DNA from 4 places in the Streptomyces sp. NPDC096040 genome. Region 2 is predicted to be linked to each of the others. Evidence: riboswitches for the same ligand, from Rfam matches in the RefSeq annotation. Region 2 holds a riboswitch; each other region holds the start of a gene.
What was found. Region 2 has a riboswitch for cyclic di-AMP ahead of ABTY98_RS31375 (M23 family metallopeptidase). Riboswitches for the same ligand answer to the same signal wherever they lie in the genome.
Positions count from the first base shown of each region.

Region 1: another riboswitch for cyclic di-AMP. It lies ahead of ABTY98_RS23925 (C40 family peptidase); the one in region 2 lies ahead of ABTY98_RS31375 (M23 family metallopeptidase).
Region 3: another riboswitch for cyclic di-AMP. It lies ahead of ABTY98_RS13920 (M23 family metallopeptidase); the one in region 2 lies ahead of ABTY98_RS31375 (M23 family metallopeptidase).
Region 4: another riboswitch for cyclic di-AMP. It lies ahead of ABTY98_RS30995 (transglycosylase SLT domain-containing protein); the one in region 2 lies ahead of ABTY98_RS31375 (M23 family metallopeptidase).

Region 1 is NZ_JBEOTA010000017.1:58,536-63,166, forward strand. Features, by position in the region: gene pcrA (DNA helicase PcrA) at 1-1,397, opposite strand, end outside; cyclic di-AMP (ydaO/yuaA leader) riboswitch at 1,720-1,891, shown strand; gene ABTY98_RS23925 (C40 family peptidase) at 1,900-3,057, shown strand; gene ABTY98_RS23930 (tellurite resistance/C4-dicarboxylate transporter family protein) at 3,306-4,274, shown strand; gene ABTY98_RS23935 (hypothetical protein) at 4,278-4,631, opposite strand.
Region 2 is NZ_JBEOTA010000027.1:9-4,639, forward strand. Features, by position in the region: gene ABTY98_RS31370 (GntR family transcriptional regulator) at 275-970, opposite strand; gene ABTY98_RS31375 (M23 family metallopeptidase) at 1,183-1,938, opposite strand; cyclic di-AMP (ydaO/yuaA leader) riboswitch at 1,951-2,114, opposite strand; gene ABTY98_RS31380 (M16 family metallopeptidase) at 2,340-3,728, opposite strand; gene ABTY98_RS31385 (M16 family metallopeptidase) at 3,725-4,631, opposite strand, start outside.
Region 3 is NZ_JBEOTA010000009.1:70,131-74,761, reverse strand. Features, by position in the region: gene ABTY98_RS13935 (TetR/AcrR family transcriptional regulator) at 1-86, shown strand, start outside; gene ABTY98_RS13930 (SGNH/GDSL hydrolase family protein) at 131-916, opposite strand; partial or broken gene ABTY98_RS13925 (DUF6250 domain-containing protein) at 1,005-1,765, opposite strand; gene ABTY98_RS13920 (M23 family metallopeptidase) at 1,974-2,915, opposite strand; cyclic di-AMP (ydaO/yuaA leader) riboswitch at 2,918-3,081, opposite strand; gene ABTY98_RS13915 (alpha-galactosidase) at 3,395-4,631, opposite strand, start outside.
Region 4 is NZ_JBEOTA010000026.1:63,164-67,794, reverse strand. Features, by position in the region: cyclic di-AMP (ydaO/yuaA leader) riboswitch at 1,344-1,541, shown strand; gene ABTY98_RS30995 (transglycosylase SLT domain-containing protein) at 1,545-2,030, shown strand; gene ABTY98_RS30990 (HAD family hydrolase) at 2,040-2,846, opposite strand; gene ABTY98_RS30985 (hypothetical protein) at 2,992-3,453, shown strand; gene ABTY98_RS30980 (FAD-dependent oxidoreductase) at 3,753-4,631, opposite strand, start outside.

The DNA of each region.
Region 1 (4,631 bases), on a different contig from region 2:
TTGCGCTCGTAGAAGCGGACGCCGCCGACGACCTTGTAGGGCAGGCCGACGCGGATGAAGATCTCCTCGAAGACACGGGACTGAGCGTTGGTGCGGTAGAAGACGGCGACATCGCCCGCCTTCGCCTCGCCCGCGTCCGTCAGACGGTCTATCTCGTCGGCGACGAACTGCGCCTCGTCGTGCTCGGTGTCGGCGACATAGCCGGTGATCTGCGCGCCCGCGCCGGCGTTGGTCCACAGGTTCTTCGGGCGGCGGGACTCGTTGCGCTCGATGACCGCGTTGGCGGCGGAGAGGATCGTCTGCGTGGAGCGGTAGTTCTGCTCCAGGAGGATCGTCGTCGCGTTCGGGTAGTCCTCCTCGAACTGGAGGATGTTGCGGATCGTCGCGCCCCGGAAGGCGTAGATCGACTGGTCGGCGTCGCCCACCACGCACAGTTCGGCGGGCTGGAGGTCGTGCTCGCCCGGCGGCACGTCGACGGGGTGCTCGGAGGTGCCGACGAGCTCGCGCACGAGTGCGTACTGGGCGTGGTTGGTGTCCTGGTACTCGTCGACCAGGACATGCCGGAAGCGGCGGCGGTAGTGCTCGGCGACGTCCGGGAAGGCGCGCAGCAGGTTGACCGTCGTCATGATCAGGTCGTCGAAGTCCAGGGCGTTCGCCTCGCGCAGCCGCGACTGGTAGAGGACGTAGGCCTGGGCGAGGGTCTTCTCGAATCCGTCGCTCGCCTGGGCGGCGAAGTCCTCCTCGTCGATCAGCTCGTTCTTGAGGTTGCTGATCTTGGCGCTGAAGGACTTGGGCGGGAAGCGCTTGGGGTCGAGGTCCAGGTCGCGGCAGACCAGGGCCATCAGGCGCTTGGAGTCGGCTGCGTCGTAGATCGAGAAGGAGGAGGTGAAGCCGAGCTTCTTGCTCTCCCTGCGCAGGATCCGCACGCACGCGCTGTGGAAGGTCATCACCCACATCGCGTTCGCGCGCGGGCCGACGAGGTGCTCGACGCGCTCCTTCATCTCGCCCGCGGCCTTGTTGGTGAAGGTGATCGCGAGGATCTGGCCCGGGTGCACACTCCGCGCGCCGAGCAGGTGCGCGATGCGGTGCGTGAGCACGCGCGTCTTGCCGGAACCGGCACCGGCCACGATGAGCAGCGGGGAGCCGGCGTGCACGACCGCCGCCCGCTGGTTGTCGTTCAGCCCCTCCAGCAGCGCGGCCGCGTCCAGGGCCGGGCGGGCGGCGCCGTCGCGGTAGTAGGCGTCACGGTCCGGAGGCGCGTCGAACTTCCCGCCGAACAGATCGTCCGGAATCGGCTCCGGTACGTGCTCGTCCTCGGGCGGCGGCGGGGACTCCTCCTCGTGGCCGCGCGGGGGCTGGAGGCTCGCCAGGAAGCTGTCGTCAAAGAGGCTGCTCATCGCTCTCCGAGTCTAGGGCGCCCCACCGACAACCGGTCCCCACCCCGGAAACTCGCCCCGGTCACCCACCAGAATCGACCCCTCACGGTCTGCGATCACACGCCGTGAGCATGCGCGCGCCCACCCACCGGGAGCGCGGGCCGCTCGACCACTCTGGACAAGTCGCCCCATACCCCCTTGATCAACCGATCCGGCCGGGCCGCAACACCAAGGTCACGAAAATGTATCGGGCATATCGCACATCAACCTTCACACATGGCACACGAGTTGGCTAGCGTGCCGACCAGGCCGTACGACCCCCACCGGCGAACGTCGCCGGGCCGCACGGCCTCCGCCGAGTCCAGGGTGCCACCGCGCACCCGGAGCCGGGGACCCACTCCGGCCTTGGGGTGAATCGGTCCCGACTTCCCACCGGGAGCGGACCGTAGGGCAACCCTTCCGAACCACCCGCCCGAACCCGACAGCTAACTCGGTAGGCGGAGCATGGAAGGAGTCGCCCCCGTTGGCGTCGCACCGCAAGTCGCGTCCGTCCGCAACGCGCGTAGCAGGCATACGCACCCCCGCTCTGGCCACCGCCGCCCTCACCTCCGTGGCCCTGCTCTCCCAGACGGCCAACGCCGCGCCCTCCGAGGACGGCAAGCCCAGCCTGGAGGAGGTCGAGAAGAAGGTCGACGCCCTCTACCGGCAGGCGGAGTCGGCGACCGAGAAGTACAACGCGGCCAAGGAGAAGACCGGCAGGCAGCGCAAGCAGGTCGACACCCTGCTCGACGACGTCGCCGAGCGCACGGACCGGCTCAACAAGGCGCGTGAGGAACTGGGTTCGTTCGCCGCGGCCCAGTACCGGACCGGGGCCAGTGCGCCCGACACGGCGACCTTCCTGCTCGCGGACAGCCCGCAGGACTACTTCGACCAGACGCAGCTGATGAGCCGGCTGACCTCGCGCCAGAAGGACGCGGTCGACGACTACGCCACACAGCAGTCCGCGACCATGAAGAAGCGGCAGGAGGCCGCCAGGAGCCTGGAGACGCTCACCGAGACCCAGGACGACCTCAAGACCGCCAAGACCACCGTCCAGGCGAAGCTGGCCTCCGCGCGGGAGCTGCTGTCGCAGCTGACGGCCCAGGAGAAGGCACGGCTGGCGGAGATCGAGAAGAGGCAGCAGGCGGAGGCGGCGCGCAAGGCGGCGGAGCTCGCGAAGCAGCAGGCGGCGGCCGCGAAGCAGGAAGGTTCGTCGTCATCGACGTCGTCCTCCGGCAGCCCCTCCTCTTCGTCCTCCTCTTCCTCCTCCGACGCCTCCTATGCGACAAAGGCGGCCAAGGCGATCGCCTTCGCCCGCGCGCAGATCGGCAAGCCGTACGTCTGGGGCGCCACCGGCCCCGGCTCCTACGACTGCTCCGGCCTCTCCCAGGCCGCCTGGAAGGCCGCGGGCGTCTCCCTGCCGCGCACCACGTACGACCAGGTGAACGCCGGCACGACGGTCTCCCTCGCCGACGCCCAGCCCGGTGACCTGGTCTTCTTCTACGACGACGTCACCCACGTCGGCATCTACGTCGGCAACGGCATGATGATCCACGCCCCGAAGCCCGGCGCGTACGTCCGGGAGGAGTCGATCTACTACGGGGGCGAGTCGATCATCCATAGCGTGGTTCGACCGGCCTGAGGACGCGGGCGCGCACGCCGACCGCGGGCGCCGGGCGCAAGCGCCGAGCGCGGGCGCTGGGCGCGGGCGCTGGGCGCGGGCGCTGGGCGCGGGCGCTGGGCGCGGGCGCTGGGCGCGGGCGCTGGGCGCGGGCGCTTGACGTTTGCTCGGACGTCGGCGCGAGGCGCGAGCCCGCACGGTGCGCATTTCGTGCTGCACGCGCGCGTGCCCCGCTCGCGCGGCGGGTGAGGGTCCATAGCATCAGCGGCATGCCCGCTGTTTCACCCCTTCGCGCCTGGTGGGCGCAGCGGCCGCCGGCGGCCGGGGCCGCTGTGATGGCCACCGCCGTCGTGTCGGTGGGATTGCATCTGGCGGGGGCGGAGACCGTGTCCCGGGTCGCGCTGGCACTGGCCTGCGTGGCGTGGGCAGGGCTGGCCGGGGAGTTCGCCGTACGGCTGCTGGAGGACCCTCGGCGGTGGGTGACGGAGGCGGAGGCGCCGGGCTCGCTCACCGCTGTGGCGGCTACGACGGTACTGGGGACGCGGTTCTCGGCGCTTGGGTGGCAGACCCTCGCCGAGGCCCTGCTGGCGCTGTCGGCGGCGCTGTGGCCGCCGTTGCTGACCCTCGTCGTACGGCACTGGAAGCGGCACATGCCCGGCGCGGTGTTCCTGGTCTGCGTGGCCACGCAGGGGCCTGCCGTACTGGGGGCGGCGCTGGCGGCGGCCGTGACGACCGCCTGGCTCGCCCACACGGCGCTGGCGCTGTTCTGGGTGGGGCTGGTGCTGTACGGGCTCGCTGTGACCTGTTTCGAGTGGCGGCAGGTCGTCGAGGGGCCCGGCGACCACTGGGTCGCGGGCGGCGCACTCGCGACCTCCGCGCTGGCCGGGGCGGAACTGCTGGCCGCCGACAGCGCCCGGCTGTACCTGTGGAACAACGACGACCGGGGCGTCCTGCGCACGGTGACGGTGGCGCTGCTCGTCCTGGCCCTGGCCTGGTACGTCGTCCTGCTGGCCGCCGAGGTGGCACGGCCCCGGCTGCGTTACGACGTGCGCCGCTGGGCGACGGTGTTCCCGCTGGGGATGACCGCGGCGGCGACGCTGTCGGTCGGGGCCGCCGTCGGCATCCCGTGGCTGAAGTGGCCGGGGCGGGTGCTGGTGTGGGTGGCGGTGGCGGCCTGGGTGACGGTGGCCGTCGGCGCGGTGGCGGCCACCCGCGCCACCCTCAGGAGGGCTTCCTGAGGGTCACGTCCACAGCACGGCGATGAAGATGTTCGCCATGGTCAGCAGGCCCACCAGGCCGAAGGCGCCCTTCTCCACCTTCTCGTCGTCCCGTTTCACATAGACGAGCCCGAGGATGACGATCAGCAGCGCGAGCTTCACGCCGATCTTGATCGTGTTGACGTGGTGGTCGTCGGCCTCGTTGAGGCCGACCAGGATCACACCGGTCGCGAGCATGGTGAACGCGCCGTGCAGCATCCCGGGGACGAACCGGGCCGTGCCCTGGCCCATCGCCTTCATCTGGGTGAGGAAGCCGCCGAGGAGCGCGGCGATGCCGATGATGTGCAGGCCGACGAAGAGATGGATGAGTACGTCCAT
Region 2 (4,631 bases):
CGCGCCCCAAGCCCGGCGGCGGGCGGCCCCCCGGGGGGGCGGCGCGGCCTCGCCGTTTCCACCCCGTGACTTCTCCCATAGCGGGTCTTTATGAACGGCCGCCATTCATGCGTGGCCGGACTTTGCGCCGGGCATAGTTAATTATCCGCCGGGCACACCGATAGCGCGCCATCGGAAATTCCGGGCGCGCGCGAAATAGGGGCGACGGAGGCCACTGAAGGGCAACGGAAATACTGCTCCACCGAATAACACCCCTTTGTATACGGCGCCCGTGTTAATGCCGCAGGCCCGACACGTTTACGGGATGTTGCGAAGTCCTCACACCGTTCACCCGGTCCGTGCCGCCGGAAAAGCGCAGCCGGTGGGAGATCGTGGACCGCTCGGTGTGCAGCGCGGTGATCGCCCGCGCGCGCTCGCCGTCGCCGCGCGTCACCGCGTCCACGATGGCACCGTGCTCGGCCCAGGACTCCACGGGGTTGACGGGTGCGTCGACGGCGTACATCCAGGCGATCTTGTGGCGCAGCTGGGTGAGTGTCGAGGTCAGGGCGTGGCTGCCGGTGGCCTGGGCGAGCGTCTCGTGGAACCAACCACCCAGGGAGCGCAGGTCCTCGCTGCCGCCCCTGCGGGCCCGTTCCTGGCCCAGCCTGACGAGTCCGCGCAGCACCTTGAGGTGGGCCTCGGTGCGGCGCTGGGCGGCGCGGGAGGCGCCGAGCGGCTCCAGGAGCAGGCGCATCTCCAGCAGGTCGGCGGCCTCCTGCTCGGTCGGTTCCGCGACGCACGCACCCGCGTGCCGACGCGTCACCACGAAGCCCTCGGCCTCCAGGGTGCGCAGGGCCTCGCGGACGGGGACGCGCGAGACGCCGTAGCGACGGGCCAGGAGTTCCTCGGTGAGCCGGCTGCCGCGCTCGTAGACACCCGCGACGATGTCGTCCCGGATCGCTGTGCATACCGAGTGCGCCGGAATCCGCATGTCCGACCTCCGCCTTAATCCCCGTGAAACGCCGCCGAGTGACGTCCGTTCCGTGACTCTATTGCAATGAGCGGGAATTTCCGACGGCGGCCCGGAATCCATGCATATTTTTTGGACACCGGAGTCACGAAAACGACGAAAGCCCCGACTCCGGGGGCCGGGGCTTCGGGGCTCTCGCCAGGTGACGTCACATGGTCATCGCCGTGGTCGGGTCAGACGTTCAGGCCGTGCTTGCGGAGGTAGGCGACCGGGTCGACGTCCGAGCCGTACTCGGGGGTCGTGCGGGCCTCGAAGTGGAGGTGGGGGCCGGTCGCGTTGCCAGTCGCGCCGGAGAGGCCGATCTGCTGGCCGGGGGTGACCTTCTGGCCCACCGTGACGCCGATGGACGACAGGTGGCCGTACTGGGTGTACATGCCGTCGGCCATCTTGATGACGATCTGGTTGCCGTACGCTCCGCCCCAGCCGGTGGTCACGACCGTGCCGGTGCCGACGGCGTGCACCACCGTGCCGCTGGCTGCGTGGAAGTCGATGCCGGTGTGGGCGCCGGAGGACCACAGGGAGCCGCCGGTCTTGTAGCCGGTGGAGACGTACGAGTCGGAGATCGGCGCGACGAAGGCGTTGAGGCGCTTGCGCTCGGCCTCCCGCGCGGCGCGCACCTTGGCCTCGCGCTCCTTCTTGACCTTCTCCGCAGCCTTCTTGCGCGCGGCCTCCTCGGCCGCCTTGCGCTCGGCGGCGGCCTTCTGCGCGGCGGCCTGGGCGTCGATCTGGTCGGCGACGGAGTCGCTGACCGTGATGACCGGGGTGAGGCCGGTCTGCTCGACGGAGTTCTCGGCGGCGAGCGCCGGGGCGGCCGAGACGGTGCCGATGACACCCGTGGCGGTGAGGGCCGCGATGCCGGCGGCCTGCGCGGTGGTGCGCTTCACCCGGCCGGGACGACGGTGCTTCCCGGAGGCGCACATGAACGCCATGTAGAGGCTGGTCCTTTCCTTCCCTCTCGCCTACCGGGTTAGCTGACGGGTTCGGAGCAGGAAGGTCTCCTACGGGCCCCCTCGCGGCTCGCGTGGGCGCCCGATTCACCCCAGGGACTGCATGGGTCCCCGGCTCCCCTGGCTCGCGCCGTACGGGGACTCGGCGATGGCTGTCCGGTGCCGCGGGCGCGGCGCACTGCCTGACGGACAGCCCGGAAGAACCTACGAGGACGTCCTCACAATGCCCAAACGGATCACGGTTTTTGTCGCGTATCCCACAGGGCAGACAGGCAACCTCCGCCCCAATTCGGACATTGGGCGGCCCTGGTGACGCGACAGTCACCAGGGCCGCTGCACGCGCGCGTGCCGCTCGTCCGGCCGCGCTGCTTGCTTCGCTCTGCCTACTCCGCGGCGACGACCGTGACTTCGCCGATACCGAGGGCCTCCACGGGCTCCTTGATCTGCGCCGCGTCGCCGACGAGAACGGTCACCAGGTGGTCCACCGGGAAGGCGTTCACGACCGCCGCGGTGGCCTCCACAGTGCCGGTGGCGGCCAGTTGCCGGTAGAGCGTGGCCTGGAAGTCGTCGGGCAGATGCTGCTCGACCTGGTCGGCCAGGGTGCCGGCGACGGCCGCCGCCGTCTCGTACTTGAGCGGCGCCACGCCGACCAGGTTCTGCACGGCGACGTCACGCTCGGCGTCCGTGAGGCCCTCGGCGGCGAGGGTGCGCAGCACCGTCCACAGGTCCTGGAGCGCCGGGCCGGTGTTCGGGGTGTCCACGGAGCCGCTGACGGCGAGCATCGAGGCGCCGCTGCCGTCGGGGGCGGACCGCAGGACCTGCCCGAAGGCGCGGACGCCGTAGGTGTAGCCCTTCTCCTCGCGCAGGACGCGGTCCAGGCGGGAGGTGAGGGTGCCGCCCAGGCAGTACGTACCGAGCACCTGGGCGGGCCAGACGCGGTCGTGCCGGTCGGGGCCGACGCGGCCGATGAGCAGCTGCGTCTGGACGGCTCCGGGGCGGTCCACGATGACGACACGGCCGGTGTCGTCGGCGGACACCGGGGGAACGGGCCGGGGCTGGGCGGTGGAGCCGCGCCAGGCGCCCAGGGTCTCGCCCAGCAGCTCGTCCAGGTCGATGCCGGTCAGGTCGCCGACGACGACCACCGTGGCGGTGGCGGGCCGTACATGCCGGTCGTAGAAGGCGCGTACGGAGGCCGCGTCGATCTTCTCGACGGTGTCCTCGGTGCCCTGGCGCGGACGGGACATCCGCGCGGTCGACGGGAACAGCTCCTTGTAGAGCTCCTTGGCGGCCCGGCGGCTGGGGTTGGCCAGCTCGTGCGGGATCTCGTCGAGGCGGTTGCGGACCAGCCGCTCGACCTCGCTGTCGGCGAAGGCCGGCGCCCTGAGCGCGTCGGAGAGCAGTCCGAGCCCCTTGCCCAGGCGGGAGGACGGGACCTCCAGGCTGAGCCGGACACCGGGGTGGTCGGCGTGTGCGTCGAGGGTGGCGCCGGCGCGCTCCAGCTCGGCGGCGTACTCCTCGGCGGAGTGCTTGTCGGTGCCCTCGGAGAAGGCGCGCGCCATGATGGTGGCGACGCCGTCCAGGCCGGCCGGCTCGGCGTCCAGGGGTGCGTCCAGGAGCACCTCCACGGCGACGACCTGCTGGCCGGGGCGGTGGCAGCGCAGCACGGTCAGCCCGTTGTCCAGGGTGCCGCGCTCGGGGGCAGGGAAGGCCCAGGGGCGGGCCTCGCCCGCTTGGGGCCGGGGGTGGAAGTCCATGGTGGCGAGCTCGGTCACTTGGCCGTCTCCTCGTCGTCGTGCTCGGCGGTGGCGGCTTCGACCGTGGCCTCGGCCTCGGGGTCCTCGGGTACGTCGGCGTCCTCGACCGCCTCCGGGGACTTGGGCTCGTAGACGAGCACCGCGCGGTTGTCGGGCCGCAGACGGGCCTTGGCGACCTCCTGGACCTCTTCCGGGGTCACCGCGAGGACGCGCTGGACGGCGGTCAGGGCGAGCTGCGGGTCGCCGAACAGGACGGCGAACCGGCACAGTTCGTCCGCGCGGCCCGCGACCGTGCCCAGCCGGTCCAGCCACTCGCGCTCCAACTGGGCCTGGGCGCGCTCCATCTCCTCGGGCGTGGGGCCCTCCTCGGCGAACCGGGCGAGCTCTTCGTCGATGGCGGTCTCGATGACCGGAACCTCGACGTCACCGGAGGTCTTCACGTCCAGCCAGCCCAGGGATGGCGCGCCGGCGAGCCGCAGCAGGCCGAAGCCGGCGGCGACGGCCGTACGGTCGCGCCGTACGAGCCGGTTGTAGAGGCGGGAGGACTCGCCGCCGCCGAGGACGGTGAGGGCCAGGTCCGCCGCGTCGGACGCGCGCGTGCCGTCCTCCGGGAGCCGGTAGGCGGCCATCAACGCCCGCGCGGGCACCTCCTCCACGACGGCCTCGCGCAGCTGCTCGCCGATGACGTCGGGCAGCGAACCGTCACGCGGAGTGGGCTTGCCGTCGTGTGCCTGGATGGAACCGAAGTACTTCTCGATCCAGGCGAGGGTCTGCTTCGGGTCGATGTCGCCGACGACAGACAGGACCGCGTTGTTGGGCGCGTAGTAGGTACGGAAGAACGCCCGCGCGTCCTCCAGGGTGGCCGCGTCCAGGTCCGCCATCGAGCCGATCGGCGTGTGGTGGTAGGGGTGGCCCTCCGGG
Region 3 (4,631 bases), on a different contig from region 2:
ACCCGGGTGCCCTGCCCCGCTCCCGGGCGCAGGAGTGGGTCGACGAGGCGCTGGCGCGCGAACTGGGGCTGCCCGAGGAGCAGTAAGGGGCGGCCCGCGAGGTTGCCGCCCCTTACACACTCTCGCCGCCTCAAGCCACGGAAGCGATCCGCATCTTGATGTCGTCCGGGGAGAGCGCTCCCTTGGCCGTCGCGTGGTCACCCGACGACTCACCGCGCAGCCGCCGCCCGATCCACGGCACCAGGTACTCGCGGGCCCAGTGCACGTCGTCGCGGCGGACCTCCAGGGTGCCGCGAGGCGGCAGCGGCGGCCACGGCTGGTCCGGGTCGGCCGGCACCTCGACGCCGAGCACCTGACCGGCCCGCAGGGCCACGCGCGTGTGCCCCTCGGGAGAGAGGTGCAGCCGGTCGCCGTCCCAGGCCCGCCGGTCCTGCACGGTCTTCAGGGACCACAGGTCGAGGACCGGGCAGCCGTACCGGTCGGCGACGGCCCGGACATGCCCGTTGTAGGTGGCGATCTTGCCGCGCAGATGCTTGAGGACGGGCACGCCACGGGTGTCGAAGCCGGTGGTCACCAGTACCATGCCGGCGGCTTCGGTCAGTTGGGCCACGGCCCGCTCGAACCGCTCGGCCACCTCGTCGGGGTCGGTGCCGGGGCGGATGATGTCGTTGCCGCCCGCGCAGAAGGAGACCAGGTCCGGGGCGAGCTCCAGGGCCTGCGGCACCTGGTCCGCCACGATCTGGTCGAGCAGTTTCCCGCGTACCGCGAGGTTGGTGTACTCGAAGTCGCCCTCGGGCCGCCGGTCCGACAGCAGTACCGCGAACCGGTCGGCCCAGCCGACGAACGCCCCGTCGGGGCCGGGGTCGCCGACACCCTCGGTGAAGCTGTCCCCCACCGCCACGTACGACCCGATCACTGATGCCTTGTCACTCTTCGAATCGTCTGCCACATCGGACCATGATTCACCTTCGACTGTGACCTACGCGACCGTAATAAGGGGTTGACTAGCGGTGAGATAAGACACTTCTAAATACTTCACCAAGGTTGGAATAAGGCCCTGACCAGCGACGTTGAGGTGATGATCGCCAGACGTCGAAGTCGCTGAACCTGAAGTGACTCCAGGTGGCACGGAAGGCGAAGTACCCACGCGTGCAGGGGCTCCAGGTCGGTGTGGTGGAACACCGGTCGGCCGTTGTTCCACCATTGCACAGCCGCGCCGTCGGAGACGATTCGCACACGGTTGGGCCGGTTCGCGACCAGGAGCGGTTCGGTGTGGTCGTGGACCAGCGGCCGTACGCCGGGCTCGCCGACGTAACGGCGGAGCCCGGTCGTGGTGCTGTAGTCGGCGCCGTAGCCGGCGTAGTACGTCTTCAGGTAGTCGTACTCGGCGAGCACGCCACCGCGCGGGATGGACGAAGAGGTCGTGAGGGGAACGGACGTCGGTGGCGTTCCAGAAGTTGTCGAGGTCAGAGACTCGGTCGTTGGCGCCGCCCGCCGACACCGGTGTGGCGGTGTACTCCAGGACGTACGGCCCCTCCAGACGGTGGCGCCGGCGGGCACGTCGACCTCCAGGATCCCGTGCGAGGCGGCGACGGTGCCGGCCTGCTCCAGTTCCACGAACCACTGGCCGAGGCCGTGGCGGAAGTCGTCGTGGGCGATCAGCCGGGCGATGCCGGGGCGCGGCGCTCGCATGCCAAGCGGGTACGAAGCCCGCGAGGGCGGCTCCGGCGGCCAGGGCTCCGAAGCCTCGGCGGGTGGTCGTCATACGGCGGGTTCCTTCCGTCGGGGCGCGAGTGAGGGCGAGCGCATGAGCGGAAAGCGCTTGGACCCGGCGGGATCGCTGTGCCGCCGCCCCGCCTTCGCTGTCGACGACCCGAGCACTCCTGCCACGAGAAAGCAACGCGCCGAAGGCCGGACCCGGGGATCGGGGGTCCGGCCTTCGGAGTGCGTGTCAGATCGGTGAAGGCGCCTGGTCAGCCGACGGCGAGGCCCTTCGAACGGAGGTAGGCGACCGGGTCGACGTCCGAGCCGTAGTCGGGGGTGGTCCGGATCTCGAAGTGGAGGTGCGGGCCGGTCACGTTGCCGGTGGCACCGGAGAGGCCGATCTGCTTGCCCGCGGTCACGGTCTGGCCGACCGAGACGGAGAGCGCGGAGAGGTGGCCGTACTGCGCGTAGTAGCCGTCGGCGAGCCTGATGACGACCTGGTTGCCGTAGGAACCGCCCCAGCCGGCCGTGACGACCGTGCCCGCGCCGACGGCCTTGACCGGGGTGCCGGTCGGGACGACGAAGTCGACACCGGCGTGGTAACCGCTGGACCACATGCTGCCGGCCACGTGGTAGCCGGTGCCGACCGTGGCACCGGTGACCGGGAGGGTGAAGCCGGAGGCCGTCGTTGTCGACGTGCCCGAGGGGAAGGCCGAGTTCGAGGACGACGACGAGGACGAGGAGGGGGTGGACGACCGCGAGTGGGACCGCGTCTCGGATCGGGAGTCCGAGTTCGGGGTCCGTGTCGTCGTCGTGTGACGGCCGCTGAGGGTGAGCTTGAGACCGGGGTGGATCAGCGAGGGGTTGTCGCCGATGGCCTGCCAGTTGTCGGCGTAGAGCCGGTGCCAGCCGCCGTCGACGTTCTGCTCGCGGGCGATCTTCGAGAGATAGTCGCCGGGCACCACCGTGTAGGTGTGGTGTGTGGAATTCTCGGTGGCGGACTTCTGAACGGCGGCCTTCCGTACAGCCGTCTTCTCGATGGTCGGAAGCGACTGCGTGGCCTTTTCGGAAACGGACTGCGCGGTGGCCGCGTGGGCGCCGGTGGCCCCCATGAGCGGCAGAGCCAGCGCGGCGCCACCGGTTCCGGCGACGGCCATGGAGCGGGTGAAACGCTGGGTCTTGGGGCGGCGGTGCTTACCCTTCGCGGGCATGACGCATTCCCCTCCGGCGCCCGCGAGGTGAGCTGTCGGGTCCGGGCTGGAGCTGCCCGGCACACGCGGGAAGACGTGGCTGCACCCCTAGCCGTCCCGGGAACCGGAACAGGCGGTCATACCTGGTGGGTCCCCCGCTCCTGCCGTGCACGGGTGAGTGTGTGTGGGGACTCCGGGCGGTGGCAGGGTTCGGCGTTCCGCCCGGATGCGTGGCGAACGTAAGCGAGCAAGACGCACCCGGACAAGCCACCGGTTCCGCCTGTCCGAGTTTCGCTTGATCCGTTACGGGAATTCCCGGTCACCCTCCGTGTATTCCGGCTTTCCTCGCTTTCCTGATCCCCTTGAAAAGCACGGTAATTACGTGGACATGACGCGCGACGGACGGTCACGAATATGGCGCTCCTCACGCACGTCACGTCACGCCACGTCCCTCTATTCCAGGGCGAGTTGCAATGAAGGGGCCAATTCGGACAGAAGACTCAGATGCGGCGCAGCCGGAGAACTGCCGCATCCAGGTCGCCATGCAGCTCTGTGCGCAGCCCGTGATGCAACAGAACAGCACCTCGGTGCACTTCGCCCGTTTCGCGGCATTCATACGACGCTGTCGGGTCGAGCTCCTGCAGTCGCAGTGCCGGCATCGGCTCGCCGTAGCTCTGCGCCTGGAGCCAGGTGAGGACCACGGTCTCGTCGCCGAGCGTGTACTGCACCGCGCTGAGCCCGCCGGTCGGCGGCCGCAGCCGGAACTGGTCGCCGCGCTGCACCAGGGGCCGGATGTCCTTGTAGAGCTTCACCCAGCGGCCGGCCTCGGCGAGCTCTTCCTCGGTCCACTGCGAGAGGTCGCCGCCGACGCCGAGCGCCCCCGCCATGGAGCTGACGAAGCGGAAACGCAGCGAGCTGACCCGGCCGTTGAGCTGATGGTTCGGGCTGTCGGTGACCCAGGCGGACATCACCCGGGCGGGATGGATCTGGCTGAAGCCGTGCTGGATGGCGAGCCGGTCCAGCGGGTCGGTGTTGTCGGAGGTCCACACCTCGTCGGTGCGGCTCATGATGCCGAGGTCGATCCGGCCGCCACCGCCGGAGCAGGACTCGATGGCGACGTTCGGGTGCGCTGCCCGGAGCCGGTCGAGCAGGGCGTACAGCCCGCGGACGTGGTCGACCCACAGGCGCTGCGGATACGGCTCGCCGGGCCAGCCCGCGTCGGTGAAGCAGCGGTTGAAGTCCCACTTGACGTAGTCGATCGGGGCGCTGGACAGCAGGGTGTCCAGCTGTCCCCAGAGGTACTCCTGGACGTCCTCGCGGGCGAGGTTGAGGACGAGCTGATTGCGTAGTTCCGTCCGCTTCCGTCCCTGCTGGTACTGGACCCAGTCGGGGTGCGCGCGGTACAGGTCGCTGTCCGCGTTGACCATCTCGGGTTCGACCCAGATGCCGAACTGCATGCCGAGGGCGTGCACATAGTCCGCGAGGGGCTTGAGCCCCTTCGGGAAGCGGTCGGGGTTGGGCGTCCAGTCGCCGAGGCCCGCGCGGTCGCTGGTGCGGGCGCCGAACCAGCCGTCGTCGACCACGAACAGTTCGACGCCGATCGCGGCGGCCCGCCGGGCGAGGGTGGCCTGCTGCTCCTCGGAGATGTCGAAGGTGGTGGCCTCCCAGGAGTTGAACAGCACCGGCCGGTCCCGGTCTGCGTCCGGGATGATGTACGCCCGCTGGTAGGCGTGCCAG
Region 4 (4,631 bases), on a different contig from region 2:
AGTCGTGTCCCGGGCCGGAGGGCGAACCGCGTCCCGGACCAGCGCCGTCACCGGGTCGGACGGCGGGCCGTCCCACAGAGCCCCGACCACGGACGGCCATGTCTTCTCCGACCGACGTCACCTGCCCGGAGGTACCCCCTCCGCGGCCCGTCAAAGCCGACGGGGTTCAGATCGAGTCGATCCGTACCCGTACATCCGTCCCCTACAAGACCACGCACGACGACCTCCGCACCCCCCTTCATCCCCTTCGCCGTCCGAACGTCGTTCCCACGGGCGTGGTGCCCACGGACGGACGAGACCGCCCCCGCGCCGCTCGAAGACCTCCCCCGCCGAGCTCACCGACCGGACGGGCCCGCGCGGCCGCCGGCGCCGACCGTGCCCGATGGGTCATGGACATGCCTCGGCCGGCCGGCAGGCCCCGCGACCGTCGAGCGGCCGACATCCCCCGGGACGGCTGCATCTCGCTCCGGGTGACGACCCTCGCACCCGAGCCGCTCAAAGCGGTCGCCGTGGCCTACTCCACGGACGGCCGCTATGACAACGACGTGTGGGGCGGCGGAGGTTCCCCTCTCACGGTGGACACGCGCGCGTGGACTGCCGCCTCGCCCGCCGCCGGGTCGGCGGGCCCGCCCATCCCTCCCCCAACGTGACCGGAATCATGTACGCCCGCCGGGGCCCACGCACTTGAATTCCACGCCTGCTCCGCGGACTTGGCCGACCCGTCGCCGTCGAGGAATCCGAACGGACGTAGCCGTCGGGCGCCGACCTTCCGGCGCCGCGCTCGATCAGCGGCACGCGCGCGTACCCGGACCGTACGGAGTTCACGAGGGGCGCGCCGGAGATGCACACGACCGGATGAACCATCTGAACAGATGGACTGGACGAGCAGCGCCCACTGCCGACCCGCACCCGGTCGGGCCCGCCGGTTCGCCTACCGAGCCGGAATTCCGCCGAATTAGACAATTCGGGCAATACCCGAAATCGCCTGTGATGCACACCACTCCGCTTACCCCAATTAGGGCAATCCGCACGAATGACGGCCGAACGCTTTTCCATCGATGCCCGGAAAAACGGATTTCACGAATCGCCTATGTCGGATTTGCCGCGATTGCCACTTCGTGAAGTGGGTCACGTTGGTCGGGAGGCCGTAAAAGCCAGGACGAACCTTTCTTTCCGTTTCCTGTGGGCGAGTTGAGGCTTGGCAGCCGCAAAGGATCAAGTACCCCATACGACTCAGATCAAGGTCAATCGGTGTGTTGTGTGAATCCAGCACTTGTTCCGGACATGTGCTCTCGCATACGTTCCCGCTCGCCGGGCGGACGCCGAATCCTGCCGCCGCCCGTCGTGACCCATCGACGAGTCCATTCGCACGGCAGGAGCGGGGGATCCAGGTAAGTCGCGGGACCGGGCGGCCGACGTCAACGACGGACGTCGTACCGGAACGGCTAGGGGTGAAGTCGCCTCGCCTTCGGGCGGTGCGGCCGGGCACTCCCCGCGCCCGAACCCGACAGCTCACCTCGTAGGCGACGGAGAGGAACTTCGCCATGTCTGCTGCCGATCAGCACCGCCGTCCCCGCCGTAACCGCGTCGTCCGCACGCTTGCCATCGCCGGCACCGGCGCCGCCGTTCTCGCCCTCCCGCTCATCGGGGCGACCACCGCCTCCGCCGCCACCTCCACCTCGACGGCCTCGACGACGCTCGCCGGGTACCCGAACAACCTCGACGGCTGGATCCGCGAGTCGCTCGCGATCATGGCTGAAAAGAAGATCCCGGGCAGCTACAACGGCATCTACCGCAACGTGATCCGTGAGTCCTCCGGCAACCCGCGGGCCATCAACCTCTGGGACTCCAACGCGGCCGCCGGCATCCCGTCCAAGGGGCTGCTCCAGGTGATCGACCCGACGTTCAGCGCGTACCACGTGGCCGGCACGTCGTTCGACATATACGACCCGGTCGCGAACATCACCGCCGCCTGCAACTACGCCGCCGCGCGGTACGGCTCGATCGACAACGTGCACGGCGCGTACTGACCGGCGCCGTCAGCGGAAGAGTCTTTCGAGGACGACGGCGATGCCGTCGTCCTCGTTCGACAAGGTGATCTCGTCGGCCACCGTCTTGAGTTCGGGATGGGCGTTGGCCATCGCCACCCCGTAGGACGCCCAGTCGAACATGGGGATGTCGTTGGGCATGTCCCCGAAGGCGACGGCCTGTTCGCGGCTCAGCCCCAGATGGTCGGCGGCCAGCGCGAGCCCGGTCGCCTTGGTCACCCCGCACGGCTGGAGCTCGACGGTCCCCGGCCCCGACATGGTGACCGTCGCCAGCGACCCCACCACCGAGCGCGCGGTCGCCGCCAGCTCGTCATCGGACAGGGTGTGGTGCCGTAGCAGCACCTTGCTGATGGGCGCGCACCACAGGTCGTCGCGCCGGCCGACGCGCAGCGCGGGCAGCGTGGGGTGCGGCATCAGATAGCCCGGCTCGATGAGCGTGAGCCCGTCCACGCCGTCCTGGTCGACCGCCGCGTACACCTGTCCGACCTCGGCCTCGATCTTGCCGAGGGCGGTCTCCGCCAGCTCCCGGTCCAGGGTGACCGACCACAGCAGCCGGGCTGTGCCGGCGTCGTACACCTGCGCTCCCTGGCCGCAGACCGCGAGTCCCGTGCAGCCGAGGTCGTCCAGGAGGGGGCGCACTCTCGGCGCGGGGCGCCCGGTCACGACGAGATGCCGGGCGCCGGCCCGGCCGGCCCGCGCGAGCGCGGCGAGCGACCGTTCCGACAGGGTGTCGTCGGTGCGCAGCAGCGTGCCGTCCAGGTCGGTGGCGATCAGTGAGTACGGGGTGGGTGCGACCATGATCAGAGAATACGGACAGCACGCCCCTGAGACTCACTGTGCGTTTCGGCCTCAAGTGGCGCCCGCTGCCTCAGTGATGGGGCCTTGTCAGTGGGCCGCGTTACGTTGGCGGTGGGTTGATGGCACCGATCGGACGGGGGCGGCCATGGTGACGGTTGGACCGGGAGACTCCCGCGCGCGTCTGCTGGAATCGGCGTCCGAGGTGCTGGAGCGGTTTCCCCGGGCGCTGCGGCCGGAGATCTACGCCGTCGTTCCGCATCCGGCGTGTCGACGACGGCGAGCTCAGACCGTACGTGGCGGCCGGCTGCAACACCGAGAGCCAGTACGAGGCCGAACGGGACCCGGCGGACCCGGCGAGGCGCGCTGGAACTACGGGCGTTGGATCCTCGGCGGCTTCGAGATGCTCGGCAACTGTCCCGAGGACCCGGTCGGCGGCGTGCTGTCCACCGAGGAGGTCCGGCGGCTCGGACTCTGGTTCGACGGGTACGGCGAGAACGCCGAACTGGACGCGGGGCGCGAGCCGTTGGGGCTGCACTTCGCCGACCCGTGCATACGGCTGGCACATGATCCGCACGGCGGGGGCCGCATCGAGAAGGTCCTCGGGTGACCGCTGCCGGTGGTGGTCTTACATGTACTGCCCGGGATCGGAGGCCGAGGCCACGGAAGCGGCCAATCCGCCCGAGACGATCGAGGAGTTCCTGACCTGGCAGCTGCGGCCGAGGCCGCGTAGCCCCGGGGCGGGGTGGCGGGCCGGCCCCGAGGGCGGGGTGGCAGGCGGGCCCTGGGGGCGGGGTGACAGGCCCCGCCCCCGGAGGTGGGTGTCGGCGCGGATCCAGGGGTGGCTGCCGCCTGGCCCCGAGTGCGGGTGGGCGGGGCCGGATCCGCGAGCGGTGGGCGAGGCGGGCGTCAGGCGTGGGCAGCCGCCAGGTGTTTGGCCAGGCGCGGCGAGGCGAACTCCGTACCGCACACGAACCGCATCACCGGGCCGTACGACGCCGCCGCGGGCAGGCCGGTGAAGTACAGGCCGGGCACGGAGGAGACGTATCCGGCGCCCAGTTTCGGGGCGCCGCGGCTGACTGCGACGCGGGTGCGCAGCTCGGGGCCGAGGAAGTCCATCGCCGCGGTGTCCACGCGGTAGCCGGTGGCGGCGACGACATGGTCGGCGGTGAGCCGGTCGGTACGGCCGTCGTGGGTGCGGACGGTGAGGACCGGGGCGCCGTCGGAGGTGTCGGCGCCGGTCACGCCGGCGACCTCGTGGACCTGGACCTTGCCCTCGAAGCGGTCGCGCAGCCACCAGGCGCCGAGCGGGCCGAGCACCCGGCGGACCAGGTAGTGGCGGGTCCGCGCGGGGAGGTAGCGGTAGGGGTGCGGGTAGTAGCTGAGCGCCCACAGCGACCAGGCCCGGCCGAACGGGGACTCCGGGCGCAGCCGGGGCTGGTCCCAGGGCGGGGCGCCGAAGGTGACCTTGCCGCGCCCGCGTGAGACCACCCGCACCTGGGCGCCCGCCTCGGCCGCGAGAGCCGCCGTCTCCAGCGCGGACTGTCCGGCACCGACGACGATCAGTTCCTTGCCGGAGAAGCGGGTCAGGTCGTGGTGCTGAGAGCTGTGTGAGACGGGGCTCGTGGGCCCGTCCGCCGCCGTTTTCGCGAGCACCGCGGGGAGATGAGCGAGTCCCGACAGGCCGGTGGCGACGACGATCGCGCGGGCGGTGAACGACTCTCCCGAGTCCAACTTCAGTTCGAACCCGGCCGCCTTGTCGCGGTCCACGGAGACCACCCGCACCCG